Regions from separate parts of the Rhizobium sp. CC1099 genome, predicted to be linked through region 2. Evidence: riboswitches for the same ligand, from Rfam matches in the RefSeq annotation. Region 2 holds a riboswitch; the other holds the start of a gene.
The links. A riboswitch is a leader RNA that binds a small molecule or an ion and turns the genes downstream of it on or off. The one in region 2 is predicted to bind S-adenosylmethionine.
Positions count from the first base shown of each region.

Region 1: linked by a shared signal. The riboswitch ahead of QA644_RS00780 (O-succinylhomoserine sulfhydrylase) and the one ahead of metA (homoserine O-succinyltransferase) in region 2 are both predicted to bind S-adenosylmethionine.

Region 1 covers NZ_CP121641.1:150,051-157,965, forward strand. The annotation lists gene QA644_RS00760 (aspartate aminotransferase family protein) at 1-574, shown strand, start outside; gene argF (ornithine carbamoyltransferase) at 616-1,533, shown strand; gene QA644_RS00770 (Hsp33 family molecular chaperone) at 1,627-2,622, shown strand; gene apaG (Co2+/Mg2+ efflux protein ApaG) at 2,623-3,015, opposite strand; gene QA644_RS00780 (O-succinylhomoserine sulfhydrylase) at 3,238-4,422, opposite strand; SAM riboswitch at 4,469-4,547, opposite strand; gene QA644_RS00785 (2'-deoxycytidine 5'-triphosphate deaminase) at 4,621-5,715, shown strand; tRNA gene QA644_RS00790 (tRNA-Gly) at 5,760-5,833, shown strand; gene QA644_RS00795 (methyl-accepting chemotaxis protein) at 5,896-7,893, opposite strand.
Region 2 covers NZ_CP121641.1:3,710,607-3,718,521, reverse strand. The annotation lists gene QA644_RS18560 (ABC-F family ATP-binding cassette domain-containing protein) at 1-1,648, shown strand, start outside; gene QA644_RS18555 (ABC transporter ATP-binding protein/permease) at 1,739-3,574, opposite strand; SAM riboswitch at 3,729-3,806, shown strand; gene metA (homoserine O-succinyltransferase) at 3,869-4,792, shown strand; gene QA644_RS18545 (aldose epimerase family protein) at 4,916-5,938, shown strand; gene QA644_RS18540 (GntR family transcriptional regulator) at 6,051-6,824, shown strand; gene QA644_RS18535 (SIS domain-containing protein) at 6,821-7,852, shown strand; gene nagA (N-acetylglucosamine-6-phosphate deacetylase) at 7,852-7,915, shown strand, end outside.

The DNA of each region.
Region 1 (7,915 bases), 700 kb from region 2:
GGGCCTGTTGTTGATTCTTGACGAGGTTCAGTCCGGCGTCGGTCGCACAGGCAAGCTCTTTGCCCACGAATGGTCCGGCGTCACGCCGGATATCATGGCGGTGGCGAAGGGCATCGGCGGCGGCTTCCCGCTCGGCGCCTGCCTTGCGACCGCGGATGCCGCTTCCGGCATGAAGGCCGGCACGCATGGTTCCACCTATGGCGGCAATCCGCTTGCCATGGCGGTCGGCAGCGCAGTGCTTGACGTCATCCTGGCCGACGGTTTCCTGCAACATGTGCGCGACGTGGCGCTCGTGTTCCGCCAGGGCCTTGCCTCGCTGAAGGACCGCTATCCGGATGTTATCGAGAATGTGCGCGGCGAAGGCCTGATGCTCGGCATCAAGGCAGCCGTCCCGTCTTCCGAACTGCTGCAGGCCATTCGTGCTGCTCATCTTCTGGCCATTCCGGCGGGCGATAATGTCATCCGTCTCCTTCCGCCTCTGGTCGTCACGGCGGAGGAAGCGCGCGAGGGGCTTGCCCGCGTGGAACGCGCTGCCGAAAGCATTCGCGCCGCAAAGACCAAGAAGACGGCTTGAACGGATAGACGCCTCTCAAGGGGCATACAGGTAAGAACGACATGGCTTCCCCCAGACACTTTCTCGATCTCTCGGCGGTAACCGCATCCGATCTCAGGTCCATCATGGATGATGCGATCGTACGCAAGCAGGCCTTCAAGGCCGGCAAGGGCGATAAGCCGCTCGCAGGCAAGATGCTGGCAATGATTTTCGAGAAGCCCTCGACGCGCACACGCGTTTCCTTCGATGTCGGCATGCGCCAGCTTGGCGGCGAGACGCTTTTTCTCTCCGGCACGGAGATGCAGCTCGGCCGCGCGGAGGCGATCGGCGATACCGCCAAGGTGCTCTCGCGTTACGTCGACGCGATCATGATCCGCACCACGGAGCATCACCGCATGCTGGAACTTGCCGAACGCGCGACGGTGCCGGTCATCAACGCGCTGACGGACGACACACACCCCTGCCAGATCATGGCCGACATCATGACCTTCGAGGAGCATCGTGGTCCCGTCAAGGGTAAGACGATCGCCTGGACCGGCGATGGCAATAACGTGCTGCACTCGCTGGTCGAAGGCGCTGCCCGTTTTGGCTATCGCATGAACATGGCCGTGCCTCTTGGTTCCGAGCCGAAGGATCACTATCTGAACTGGGCCCGCAACGAGGGCGCCCAGATCATGCTTGGCCATGATGCCGACCGTGCGGTCGAGGGTGCCGATTGCGTGGTAACCGATACCTGGGTCTCCATGAATCAGGAACATCGGGCCCGCGGTCACAACGTTTTCCAGCCCTATCAGGTCAACGCGGCTTTGATGGCAAAGGCCGGCAAGGATGCATTGTTCATGCATTGCCTGCCCGCCCATCGTGGTGAGGAAGTGACGGACGAAGTGATCGACGGCCCGCAATCCGTGGTTTTCGATGAGGCGGAAAACCGTCTTCACGCGCAAAAGTCGATTCTTGCATGGTGCCTGGGTGTGATCTGAACCATACTGGGCGCCACCTTTGGCCTGATGGCCTCGTGGCCGCGCGAGTGGAAAGACTTCTGGTCTGCCGCTCGGACTACTAGGAGTAAGACCATGGCAGAAACCGCAAGTGCTCTCGGCGAGTTCGATTTCGCCGGCGATGATCACGTTGTCCCGTTCCAGGTAGAGGGCCTCGATGTGCGCGGTCGCGCGGTCCAGCTCGGTCCCATGCTGGATGCGATCCTCGAGCGCCACCACTATCCGGCACCCGTTGCCCGGCTCCTCGCCGAAGTCATTGTGCTGACGGTGCTTCTCGGGACGTCGCTCAAGTTCGAAGGCAAGTTCACGGTGCAGACCAAGGGCGATGGCCCTGTCGATCTCCTCGTCGCTGATTTCTCGACGCCGGAGAACGTGCGTGCCTATGCGCGCTTCGATCAGGCCCTGCTCGACAAGGCAGTCGCCGCCGGCCAAACCGAGCCGGAACAGCTTCTTGGAAAGGGCGTGCTGGCTTTCACCATCGACCAGGGTAAGTTCAGCCAGCCCTATCAGGGCATCGTCGCGCTCGACGGTACCTCGCTTGAGGATATTGCCGGCACATATTTCCGTCAGTCGGAGCAGATCCCGACACGCGTCCGCCTGGCTGCCGCCGAATTGTTTGACCGCGACGAGGCGGGTAAGCCGCGCCACCGCTGGCGCGCCGGCGGTCTCGTTGCGCAGTTCTTGCCGGAAGCGCCGGAGCGCATGCGCCAGCCCGACCTCCACGGCGGCGACGGCGATAACGCCGCGCTGGCACACAAGGAAGACGACGCCTGGACCGAAGCGCGCGCGTTGGTCGACACCATCGATGCGGACGAACTGACGGATCCGCAAGTCGGAATCGAACGCCTGCTCTTTCGCCTCTTCCACGAGCGTGGCGTGCGTGTTTTCAGTACCCGGGCAGTTTTCGACCGCTGCAGCTGCTCGCGCGAGAAGATCAAGAATGTGCTGAAGGGCTTTTCGGACGACGAGATCGACGCCAGCCAGGAGAATGGCGAGATTGCCGTTACCTGCGAATTCTGTTCCACGACCTACCGGTTTGAGGTCGTGGAAGTCGCATCGGCTGCGGAATGATCAATTCAGCACTCTGAGCAGCCCGGGAGAATCCAGCGAGAAGGCGGGTATCTCGACATCGAAAAGCTCGCCGTCCTCCGTTTCCATCTGGTAGTGCCCGAACATGAGGCCGGAAGGCGTATCGAGCGGACAGCCGGACGAGTATTCGTAGGTATCGCCGGGTTCCAGCCGGGGCTGCTCGCCGACGACCCCAGGGCCGGTCACCTCGTCCACCAGGCCGTTCTGATCGGTGATGTTCCAGTAGCGATTGATGAGCCGTACTGTCAGGTCCGAATTGTTGCTGATCACGATCCGGTAGCCCCAGACATAGCGATCATCATCCGGATCGGATTGCTCCTCCAGATAAAAGGGCTCGACGACAACTTCGATATCTCGTGTGAGGGCGCGGTACATGCCTTACACCATAGCCAAGATATGTTACCCGTATCTTATACAGCGCTCGATCCGTCAAGAAACGGCACATGCATCATCCTTCAAACCGCGATGATTGCACGTCGTTTCGAACATTAATCCTAATTTTCGAAGTTAATTCCCGTATTAAAGCGAAGCTCTTGCGCCATTTCTTAGGTGGAGCATGCGGCCGGACCGGCAAGGTCCGGCCGTCGCTATCGCAGGTCAGGACTTAACCTTTGAAAGAGCCTGAGCGAAATCTTCGATCAGGTCATCAGCATCCTCGATGCCGAGCGAAAGGCGAACGGTGCCGGGTGAAATGCCTAGTTCCGCGCGGGCGTCATCGCTCAGGTTCTTGTGCGTCGTCGTTGCCGGATGCGTGATCAGGCTCTTGGAATCGCCGAGATTGTTCGAGATTTTGATGATATCGAGCGCATTCTGCAACGCGAAGGCTGCTTCCTTCCCGCCCTTCAGCTCGAATGCGACGAGTGTCGAGCCGCCGGACATCTGCTTGGCGATGATATCGGCCTGCGGATGATCCTTGCGGCCCGGATAGATCACCTTGGCCACTTGCTTCTGTTCGGCAAGGAAGTCCGCGATCCTGGCAGCACTCGCCGTCTGCTGCTTGACGCGCAGCGGCAGCGTTTCGATGCCCTTCAGAAGCGTCCAGGCATTGAAAGGCGACATGGCCGGACCCGTGTGGCGGAAGTAGTCGTGCAGGTTTTCGTCGATCCATTCCCTGTCGGAAAGCACGACGCCGCCGAGGCAGCGGCCCTGGCCGTCGATATGCTTGGTCGCGGAATAGACGACGATATGGGCGCCGAGTTCCAGGGGCTTCTGGAAGAGCGGCGTTGCGAAGACGTTGTCGACGACCACCTTGGCGCCGATCTCGTCGGCGAGCTTGGCAACGCCTGCGATGTCGACCACTTCCAGCGTCGGGTTCGTCGGGCTTTCGAGGAAGAAGACCTTCGTCGCCGGGCGGATCGCCTTCTCCCAGTTTTCGAGATAGCGGCCGTCGATGAGCGTGCATTCGATGCCGTATTTCGGCGCAAGTGTTTCGACCACCCATCGGCAGGAGCCGAAGAGCGCGCGGGCGGCAACGATATGGTCGCCGGCCTTCAACTGGCAGAGGATCGCCGCGGTGACAGCAGCCATGCCGGAAGCGGTGGCGCGGGCGTCTTCGGCGCCTTCGAGCGCGCACATCCGCTTTTCGAACATATCGTTGGTCGGGCTTCCGTATCGGGCATAGATGAAGCCGTCCGTCTCACCCTTGAACCGGGCTTCCGCCGCTTCAGAGGTATCATAGACGAAACCTTGCGTCAGGAAGATCGCTTCCGAAGTCTCGCCATATTGCGAGCGCAGCGTCCCTTCGTGAACGAGTTGGGTTGCCGGGCGCCAAGTCTTGCTCATGCCATCACCACCTTCAAACAACAAAAAAACCGGCCGCAAAAGCAGACCGGTTTCATACCCGGTCTTTTTAGCCACTTCTTTAACGTGGCTGCAAGCCGACCGGCCAAATCACCACGGGATAAAGCTGCAATACTGCTGTTAGCTTCTTGCGTCAATTCCTTGAGTTTGGTTTTGTCTGAGGCAAATTATGGATGGAGCATGATGGCTCGCGAAACTGGAATCTTGGCCGATCGCGCAATTGCTGCGCTGTTTGAAACGGGCCGCCTCACGAGTGAGCGGGAACTGGATCGCGATCAGATCCAGCCGGCCAGCCTGGACCTGCGCCTGGGCGCCAAGGCGTTCCGCGTCCGGGCAAGTTTCATGCCGGGTCCCTCGCATCTCGTTGCCGACAAGCTCGACCGGCTGAGCCTGCACGTCATCGACCTCTCGGAAGGTGCCGTGCTCGAAACGGGCTGCGTCTATATCGTGCCTCTTATGGAGCGGCTCGATCTTCCGGCTGAAATGTCCGCCTCGGCCAACCCGAAGAGCTCGACTGGCCGCCTCGACATCTTCACCCGTGTCATTACCGATTACGCGCAGGAATTCGACAAGATTCCTGCCGGTTATTCTGGCCCGCTCTATCTGGAAATCAGCCCGCGCACGTTCCCCGTCGTCGTGCGCCGTGGCTCGCGCCTCTCGCAGATACGGTTCCGGGTTGGGTATTCGATTCTCGGCGAGCCGGAACTGCAGGCGCTGCATGATGCGGAAACGCTGGTCGCAAGCGCCAAGCCGAACGTTTCAGGCGGCGGCATTGCGCTGTCGATCGACCTGGCAGGCGACAAGGATGGCCTGATCGGCTACCGCGGCAAGCATCACACGGCCGTCGTCGATGTCGATAAGAAGGCCGAGCACGATATCTTCGATTTCTGGGAGCCGCTTTACAGCCGCGGTCGCAACGAATTGATCCTCGATCCGGATGAGTTCTATATCCTCGTTTCGCGCGAGGCCGTGCACGTTCCGCCGCACTACGCAGCCGAAATGACGCCCTTCGATCCGCTCGTCGGCGAGTTTCGCGTGCATTACGCCGGCTTCTTCGATCCAGGCTTCGGCCACGCGCCTGCCGGCGGCATGGGCAGCCGCGCCGTTCTCGAAGTCCGCAGCCATGAAGTGCCCTTCATCCTCGAGGACGGCCAGATCGTCGGCCGCCTGGTTTACGAGCACATGCTGGAGAAACCCGAAAGCCTTTATGGCTCCGGCCTTGGATCGAACTACCAGGCCCAGGGTTTGAAACTCTCGAAGCACTTCCGCATCTGAGAGCCTTGACACCGCCACCCATCTGTTGGAAGGCTTCCGTCATCGCGGGTGTAGCTCAATGGTAGAGCAGCAGCTTCCCAAGCTGAATACGAGGGTTCGATTCCCTTCACCCGCTCCAGCTGCTCACGATCCACAGGTGGGACGCCTATAAACGATTGGGCGGGCTCTAGCCGCCCGCTCTCAAAATTCTGTCCAATCGGCGTCCTTGTTTTCCGAAGCGCTGTTCATGCCGAATGCACCGGCAAGCGTCTGGCCAAGTGCGCGTGCAGGCGAAGCGGCGGGCCGCGTGCTCACTGTCGCCACGCGGATTGCGGGTTTTGATACCGGCGCCGGACGGGTCACCGCAGGCCGTGCTGGTGCTTGCGGCATCGGACGTGCCGCTGCGATGAAGCTATCCGTTCCGCTCAGCTTGAACTGGCCGAGCAGTTCGTTCAGCGCGGCGGCCTCCGTTGCCAGGCTGTGGCTTGCTGCCGTGCTCTCTTCGACCATGGCGGCATTCTGCTGCGTGCCCTGGTCCATGGTGTTCACGGCCGTATTGATTTCCTGCAGGCCTGTCGATTGCTCACGGGAAGCCTCCGCGATCGCGTGGACGTGCTGGTTGATCTCCTGCACCTCATGAACGATGGCGTCGAGCGCCTTGCCCGTTTCGCCGACAAGGGCAACGCCGGTCTGGACATGTGTGCCGGAATTGGTGATCAGCGACTTGATCTCCCTTGCCGCATTCGCCGAACGTTGCGCCAGTTCGCGCACTTCCTGAGCGACGACCGCAAAGCCCTTGCCCGCTTCGCCTGCACGTGCTGCCTCGACGCCGGCATTCAGGGCGAGCAGGTTCGTCTGGAAGGCGATGTCGTCGATCACGCCGATGATATTGCTGATCTCGGCCGAGGACTGCTCGATCTGCTGCATCGCCTTGACGGCATGGCGGACGACTTCGCCGGACTTCTCGGCGCCTGCGCGGGTGCGGGCAACGAGTTCGCTTGCTTCCTGCGCGCGGCGGGCGGCGTCCTTTACAGTCGTTGTGATCTGTTCCAGCGCGGCAGCGGTTTCCTCCACCGATGCGGCCTGCTGCTCCGTGCGCTTCGAAAGTTCGTCGGCCGATGAACGGATTTCATTCGCCCCCGCGCCGATCGCGCGCGCATTGGCGCCGACTGTACGCATGGCCTCGTTCAGCTTTTCGACCGAATGGTTGAAGTCTTGGCGCAATCCATCGAGATGTTCTGCGAACGGAACATCGATATGCGAGGCAAGATCGCCCGATGCGAGACGGCGCAGCCCGTCGCCGAGCGCCTCTGCCGCGCCGGATAATTCCGCCGCTTCGCGAGCCTTCTGGGCTTCGCGCTCGCGGCGTTCGCCATCGGTCAGGTTGCGATCGACTTCCGCCTGGGCTCCGAGCTGGATGCGCTCGATCGCGTTGGTGCGGAAAACTTCGAGCGCTTCGGCCATCTGGCCCACTTCGTCGCGGCGCTCGAGGCCCGGTACATCGCCGTCGGTCTCGCCTTCGGCAAGGCGTGTCATTCGCTCACGGAGCTTCGCCATCGGCGACGTGATGCCGGCCTGTGCGATGACGATGCCGAGCGCGATGGCGCCGATAACGGCCGCCGCGATTATCGCAAGGCAGAGATTGATGCGGTCATTGACGCTTGCCGAAACGGCGTCCCCGCCATCGTTGAGCATCGACATCAAGGCATCGTTATTCGCCGTCATCTTCGGTGTCAGTACGGTGAGCTTGGCGTTCAGCTGAGCGGCCGCAATTTGGGCTCCGGCGCTGTCGCCAGACTTGCTCATTTCGGCAACCTTGCTTGAAATCGTTTCTATTTCGGCGATTCCGCTGAGAATATCGTCTATCGCCGGCTTACGGCTGGGCACCAGAACGGCCGCCTCGTTAAGACGGTCACGCGCTTGCGGCAGCTTGCTCGGTGTGGAAAGCGCGGTATGGAAAGCGGGCGTGCCCGCCTTCAGGCTCGCCAGCCTCGTGGTCTGCAGCACGGCGGCGACGACAGACGCGCTGGCGCGCGAGCCTTGCATGGCCGCCAATGCTTCATGGTCGATGAAGGCGCTGTATGTCGCATCCGCATGACGGAACTCGGTGATGACGTAAATCAAACCGCCCATGGCGATCACCCCCAGAAGCATGAGGATGGACATGATCTTGGTTCGAATTTTCAGGTTCTTCAGCAGTGTTCGCATGGAAAATACCCGC
Region 2 (7,915 bases):
CGAGGTTTTCCGCCATCCATCCTCGACGGTGCGCTATTTGGAGCAGGCTCCGGATTTCGCCGGTTTCAAGACGGTGCAGGCTTATGCGGAAGCCGGTCTTGGGCCGGGCGATGATCCTTATCGCGTGACCTACCTCCTCTCGCATCTCGGCCTTACTGGCGAAGAGGACCCGAAGAACCTCTCCGGCGGCGAAGCGCGACGCGCAGCGCTTGCCCGCGTGCTGGCGCCTGAACCGGATATTCTCCTGCTTGATGAGCCGACGAACCATCTCGACCTTCCGACCATTGAATGGCTGGAAGGCGAACTTCAGAAAAGCCGCAGCGCGCTGGTCCTGATTTCCCACGACCGCCGTTTCCTCGAAAAGGTCTCTACGGCGACCGTCTGGCTCGACCGGGGTATGTCGCGGCGGCTCGACCGTGGCTTTGCCCATTTCGAAGCCTGGCGCGATCAGGTGCTCGAGGCGGAAGAACTGGAGCAGCACAAGCTCGGCAAGGCGATCGAACGCGAGGAGCACTGGCTGCGCTATGGCGTAACCGCTCGGCGCAAGCGCAACATGCGACGCCTCGGCGAGTTGCAGACCATGCGCTCGCAGCATCGTGGCCACAAGGGGCCGCAGGGGACCGTGCAGGCTGCGGTGTCCGATGCGCAGGAATCCGGCAAGCTGGTGATCGAAGCGGAAAAGATCACCAAGACTTTCGATGACCGTCAAATTGTTGCGCCGTTCTCAATCCGCGTCCATCGCGGCGATTGCATCGGTCTGGTCGGACCAAACGGCGCGGGCAAGACGACGATTCTGAAGATGCTGACGGGACAGCTTTCGCCGGACAGTGGCACGGTGAAGCTCGGGACCAATCTCGAGATTGCAACGCTCGACCAGAAGCGCGAAGATCTCAATCTGGAGGATACGCTCGCGCACTACCTGACCGACGGGCGCGGCGAGAATCTGCTGGTGAACGGGGAGCAACGGCACGTCACCGGCTACATGAAGGAGTTCCTCTTCCAGCCGGAGCAGGCGCGCACGCCGATCAGGAACCTGTCAGGCGGTGAGCGCGCGCGGCTGATGCTGGCGCGCATCCTCGCGCGCCCGACCAACCTTCTGATCCTCGATGAACCAACCAACGACCTCGATCTCGAGACGCTGGACCTGCTGCAGGAAATCGTCGTCGGCTTCCCGGGCACGGTTATCCTCGTGAGCCACGACCGCGACTTCCTCGACCGCACGGTGACCTCGACAATCGCGCCCGCAGTCCCCGACGCGCCTGATGGGCGCTGGATCGAATATGCCGGCGGCTATTCCGATATGCTTGCCCAGCGCAAGGGCGCAATGGAGGAGCGGAAGAAGATCGAAAAGGCCGCGGAGAAGCCGAAAGCTGAGTCGGCTGCATCTGTGGCAGATGCCTCGAAGGGCAAAGGCAAGCTCTCTTACAAGCAGAAATTCGCGCTCGAAACCCTGCCCAAGGAAATGGCCAAGGCAGAAGCTGAAATCGCCAGGCGCGAAGAAAAGATGGCCGATCCCGATCTCTTCAGCAAAGATACTGCCACCTTCAACCGGCTTGCGGCGGAGATGGAAAAGCTGCGCGACAGCCTGACGAAGATGGAGGAAGAATGGTTGGAGCTTGAAATGCTGCGCGAAGAGCTGGAGGGCTAGGTTCCGTCCTGACGAGGAAAGGCTTCCGCGTTCTGTCAGATCGCGCAGGTCTTTTCTGCCCTTGGTTCGGACGCATAGTACTGCGACTATTCAAATGACCGGTGCAGGTGCGTGTGCCGTGCCAGTTCCTGCTGCCGGAAAGGCCGACTGCTCGATCTTCGCTGCCAGTGGATGCAAATGCAACTCGCGCGGATTGAAGGTTTCGAGGTAGGCCTCGGACCGTCCGATATAAACCATGGTGGAATCGGATAGCGTCGCCAGCAGCGCCATCAGGGTTGATTGCCATTCCGGCTCAAGGCCTTCCAGCACTTCGTCGAAGATGATCCAGCGCGGCCGGGCCAGCAGCAAGCGGGCAAAGCCGATCCCCTTCTGCTCATCGGAGTCGAGCATCTTATCCCAGCGGGCCCGCGTATCGAGACGCGCAATAAGGTGGCTAAGGCCGGCTTTCTGGAGCGCTGCTTCGACGTCCTCGCTGTTGTAGGTGTCCACCGGTTCCGGGAAGGACAGCGCTTCGCGCAACGTGCCACCGGGCACATAGGCTACTTCTGGAACGAAAACCATGCCGTCGGCGGGCGGCAGCCCTATCTTGCCGCTGCCGCAGGGCCAGAGCCCTGCAAGCGCCTGGAACAGCAGCTTGCGGTTCACATTATGATCGCCGTTGATCATGACCTTCTCGCCGGCTCTGATCGTGACATCCGTCTCGCGGACGGCAAAGCCGCCGCACAGATCGATCTCTTCGCCGAGCTTGGCGGCGATCATGAGGTTCTTGAGGGTCAGCGTATCTGCGTTATCCTCGTAGGTGATCGCATTCTTCGGATTGATGGGTTCGTCCATGCCGTGCAAGGCATGGCGGAAATCGGTCACGCGCATCAGCGTGGCGCGCCACTCGGCGATCGCGGCGAAATTGGCAACATACCAGCGCAGGGCGGTATTCACCTGGTTGAAGGCGCCGACGGACATCATCAGTTCGCCGAAGGTCAGGCTGCCTGAAAAATAGGCGGGAGCCGCGACGATGATCGGGACGACGATGACCAGCCAGCCGTAACCGGCCGAAACCCAGGTGAGGTTGGTGCTAGCCATGGTCAGCCGCTTCAGGATGGCAAGTACCGAAGTGATATCCTCATTGATCCGCCGGCGTTCGTTTTCCTCGCCGCGGGCCACGGTAATCGCCGGCATGTTCTCGTTGGCATGCATCAGCGAAAAGCGAAGCTCCGCTTCCTTGGAGAAGCGGTCGGCATTCAAGATCACCAGCTTGCGGCCGACGATCTGGCTGAGAATCGACGCGGATGCCGCATAGAAGATCGCGGCCCAGACCATATAGCCCGGAATGGCAAAGGCGTAGGTGCGAAAATGGAAGACGAAGCCGCTCGAAAGCTCCCAGAGAACGCCGATGAAACTGACGAGCAGGATTGTCGACTGGATGAGGCCGAGCGTGAGGCCGGTCGTGCTTTCTGCAAGGTTGCGGGCGTCTTCATGCAGCCGCTGATCCGGGTTGACCCCGATCAGGCCGGTTGAGGCGAGACGCAGCGCACGCTTGCGCTTCAGCCAGTGATCCACGAGGTCGCGGGTCAGCCCTTCGCGCATATAAAGCGCGGTCATCAGGTTGAGCCACGCCTGGCCGACGTTCATGAGCAATAGCGAACCGGCAATCAACGCGAAGACCTGGAGCTGATGGAAGAATTCGCCGACGTCGCGGCGCTGCAGGGAATCGTAGAACGGCGCGTTCCAGCGGTTCAGAATGACCTGGCCATAGGCCGTCGCCAGGATCACCGCGAGCAAGATCGAGGCGAGAAGCAGAATCTTTCCGCGGACCTTGGAATCCCAGAATGCCGCAAACATCAGTTTCAGGCGGTATCCGAGGCTCAGATCGTAACCTACTCTATCCTGCCCTTGAATGCTCGGCCTGCCTTCGACGTCGTCTGCCATTATGTCCTTCCATGCGGACCATGATGATGCTTGATTAACATGGTGACGCGCCCTGTCCATCAACAGATTCTACCAGTCATTAACGCGTGAGTTACCTTGGTTCAACGCGCCCCTTCAGAATTGCGATTGATTCGCGTGGGCTCCGGCGCTATTTAGTGTTCTCCGTGGTGATTTGGCCGGCCGGCTTGCAGCCACGTTAAATAAGTCGCTAAAGGGCCGCGTGCGGACCGGTAGCGATTCTTTCGCCGCCGGTTTTTTATTTGCCGGTGCCTTTTGTTTTGTTGAGTGACCGCAATGCCCATCAAGATCCCCGATACTCTGCCCGCTTTCGAGACCCTCGTTCATGAGGGCGTGCGGGTGATGACCGAAACGGCGGCGATCCGTCAGGATATCCGCCCTTTGCAGATCGGGCTTCTCAATCTCATGCCGAACAAGGTCAAGACGGAGTTGCAGATGGCGCGCCTTGTGGGCGCCTCGCCGCTTCAGGTGGAGCTCTCGCTGATCCGCATTGGCAACCATAGGGCCAAGAACACGTCCGAAGACCACCTGCTTGCTTTCTACCAGACCTGGGAGGAGGTAAGGCATCGCAAATTCGACGGCTTCATCATTACTGGCGCACCGATCGAAACTCTGCCTTACGAGGACGTGACCTATTGGACGGAGATGAAGAAGATCTTGGATTGGACCGAGACGAACGTTCATTCGAGCATGAATGTCTGCTGGGGCGCAATGGCGGCGATCTACCATTTCCACAAGGTTCCGAAATACGAGCTGAAGGAAAAGGCGTTCGGCGTCTATCGCCATAAGAACCTCAAGCCTTCATCCGTCTACCTCAATGGCTTTTCCGATAACTTCGAAGTGCCGGTTTCGCGCTGGACCGAGGTCCGGCGCGCCGATATCGACAAGTCCTCAAGCCTCGAAATCCTCATGGAATCCGACGAGATGGGCGTGTGTCTCGTGCACGAGAAAAAAGGCAAGCGGCTCTACATGTTCAATCATGTGGAATACGATTCCACATCGCTTTCCGACGAATATTTCCGCGACGTGAATGCCGGCGTGCCGATCAAGATGCCGCATAACTATTTCCCGCATAACGATCCGTCGCTCGCACCGCAGAACCGCTGGCGCAGCCATGCGCATCTGCTCTTTGGCAATTGGATCAACGAAATCTACCAGACGACGCCCTATAATCTCGACGAAATCGGTACAAAAATCTGAACTGCAGCCGCCGCTGACCTCGTTGCGGCGGCGTTTCTTTTTTGGTGTTTGACGGTTGCGGTCCTCAACAAATGGAGGCAGGTTCGCGGGCCTGAAACGAACACAGATTTGGGATGGCGAACTATGTCGGAAAAGCTCGAACGGGAAGTTTTCGGGACGACGAAAGACGGCGAAACCGTCTATCGCGTCGAGATCAAGGGCGGCGGCCTTACAGCCAAGATCATGACTTGGGGGGCAGTCATCCAGGATCTGCGGCTCGACGGCCATGATGCGCCTCTCCTGCTTGGCTTCGACGACTTTGCCAGCTATCCCTCCCATTCCTCCTATTTTGGTGCAACGCCCGGCCGCTGTGCCAACCGCATCGGCGGTGGCAAGTTTACCCTCGACGGCAAGGCCTATCAGCTCGAGCTCAATGAAAAGGGCGTTTCGCATCTGCACGGCGGCAGCGACAATATCGCCAAGCGCAACTGGACGATTGTCGAGCACGATGCCGACCGTGTCGTCTTGAAGATCGTCGACCCGGACGGTCGCGCAGGCTATCCAGGCAACTGCACGGTCCAAGCGACTTACCGTGTGCATGGCCATGGCGAATTCTCGGTCGTCTACGAGACGACCACCGACCAGCCGACGCTCGCCAATCTTTGCCAGCACGCCTATTTCAATCTCGACGGCCGCGAAGATGCGCTCGGCCACGATATCATGATCGCTGCCGATCATTATCTACCGACTGACGAGAAACAAATCCCGACCGGCGAGATCCGCCAGGTCGAAGGCACGGTCTTCGACTTCCGCGAAATGGCCCCGATGAAGCGGTTCGATGACGGCGAGCAGGCGTTTTACGACCACAATTTCTGCCTTTCGACGGAACGCACGGCCAAGCGCTCCGTCGTACTGGCACGCAGCGTCAACTCCGGTGTCTCGCTGGAGGTTAGAACCACCGAACCGGGCATACAGTTCTATGCCGGTTTCAAGCTCGACGTTGCGGTCGCGGGCATCGGGGGGCGGAAATACGGGCCCTTCGCCGGCTTCTGCCTCGAAACGCAGGTTTGGCCGGATGCGATCAATCACGAGGGCTTTCCGAATGCGGTGCTGCGCCCAGGCGAGGTGCTGCGGCAGGAAACGGATTACATCTTCACGAGAAGCTGATCTTCGCGGACATTCGATCACTCATAAACCTTCGTGCCGCCACGAGGGTTTTTATCTTTGCGGCAGAGATTCAGCTTGAAAAGTGGTTCTAAATAGGTTCTATGGTTAATCCATGGATAGAACCAGTCTGGTAGCGGAGCTCAATGCCCGCGGTCTGCGCGACGAAACGATGACGGGACCGCTCTACAAGCGGCTGGCACTGGCGTTGACCGGCCTCATTCAGGAAGGCCTTCTCAAGCCGGGTGCAGCCCTTCCCGGAGAGCGCGATCTCGCCGAAGCTCTGAAGCTCGGCCGCGTGACGGTGCGAACCGCCTATCGTGATCTGATGGCATCCGGCGCATTGGAATCGCGTCACGGCAGCGGTACCTTCGTTTCCAGTAAGGTGGAGCGCATGGAGCAGCCGCTCTGGCGTCTTTCGTCTTTCTCGGCCGATATGCGCTCACGCGGCCGTTCGCCGGCGGCAAGGATATTGTCCCGCACGATCAATTCGCCATCGCCGGAAGAATCCTTCCTTCTCGGACTTGGGCAGGATGAGGCCGTTCTGCGCCTGGATCGTCTGCGCCTTGCGGATGGTTTGCCGCTGGCGATCGAGCGGGCGGTTGTGCCGGTCAAGTTCCTCGGCGGCAATGCCGGTGGCGAGGGATCGCTTTATGATGCGCTGGCCGCAAACGGCCACAAGCCGGTGCGTGCTCTGCAGCGGCTGACCGCCGTGACGCTCGATCCTTCATCAGCCTCGATGCTGAATGTAAAGACCGGTGCGCCAGCACTCTTGATCGAACGGATTTCGCGCCTGGAAGACCAGCGCGTCGTTGAATACACCCGTTCGCACTACCGCGGCGATGCCTATGATTTCGTGGCCGAACTGAAAATTGGAGATGACCTATGAGTGAGAACCAGTCGCTGATGCTGCAGGAGGCGGGCCAGTCGCCGGACGTGGTCGCGACGCTCCTTCAAAAGGAGAAGCCGGTTTTTGCCGAAATCGCCAAGCTGTTTTCCTCGGTTCGCCCGAGCGTGGTGACGACGGCAGCGCGTGGCTCTTCGGACCATGCCGCAACCTTCTTCAAATATCTCTTCGAGATCACTGCCGGTATTCCCGTCGCTTCCGTCGGCCCATCGATCGCTTCCGTCTATGGTGCGGCTCTACAGTTGAAGGATGGTGTTCACTTCACGGTTTCGCAATCCGGCGCCAGCCCGGATATCGTTGCCCTTCAGGATGCTGCCAAGCGTGGCGGCGCGACGACGATCGCCGTTGTGAACGTCACCGACAGCCCGCTTGCAAAGCAGGCAGATATCGTTCTGGACCTCAATGCAGGTGCGGAAAAGAGTGTTGCTGCGACGAAGTCCTTTATCGCCTCGGTTGCCGCGCTCGCCGGTGTGACGGCTGCGATTGGCGGTACGGCCGATCTGCAAGCCTCATTGGAGAGGTTGCCAGAGGCTCTGTCGGCGACTGCTGGTATCGATACGGCTGCCGCAGAAGACGTGCTCTTCAATGCAACCTCGCTTTATACGGCAGGCCGCGGGCCAGCTTTGGCGATCGCGCTCGAGGCCGCGCTGAAAGCCAAGGAAACGTCCGGCCTTCACGCGGAAGCCTTCTCGCTGGCAGAGCTGATGCATGGCCCGATGCGCCTCGTTCAGCCGGGTTTCCCGATCGTCGCCTTCATGCCCGACGATGCGGCCTATGCCAACAACGTTCAGGCACTCGAGCGATTACAGAAGCTCGGCGCAACGACGGTACCGTTCTCGGCGCAGCCGCTTTCCGGCGTCAATCTGCTCGTGCCGACGACGGGCAACGGCTTACTCGATCCGCTCGTGTCGCTTCTCGTCTACTATCGCCTGATCGAGTCAGTTACGCGCCGCAAGGGTTTCGATCCAGACAAGCCGGCGAACCTGCTCAAAGTCACGGAGACGATATGATACCCCCCAAGATCTTCACCGGTGCCCGGATCTTCGACGGCGAGAGGTTCCATGACGAAAAGG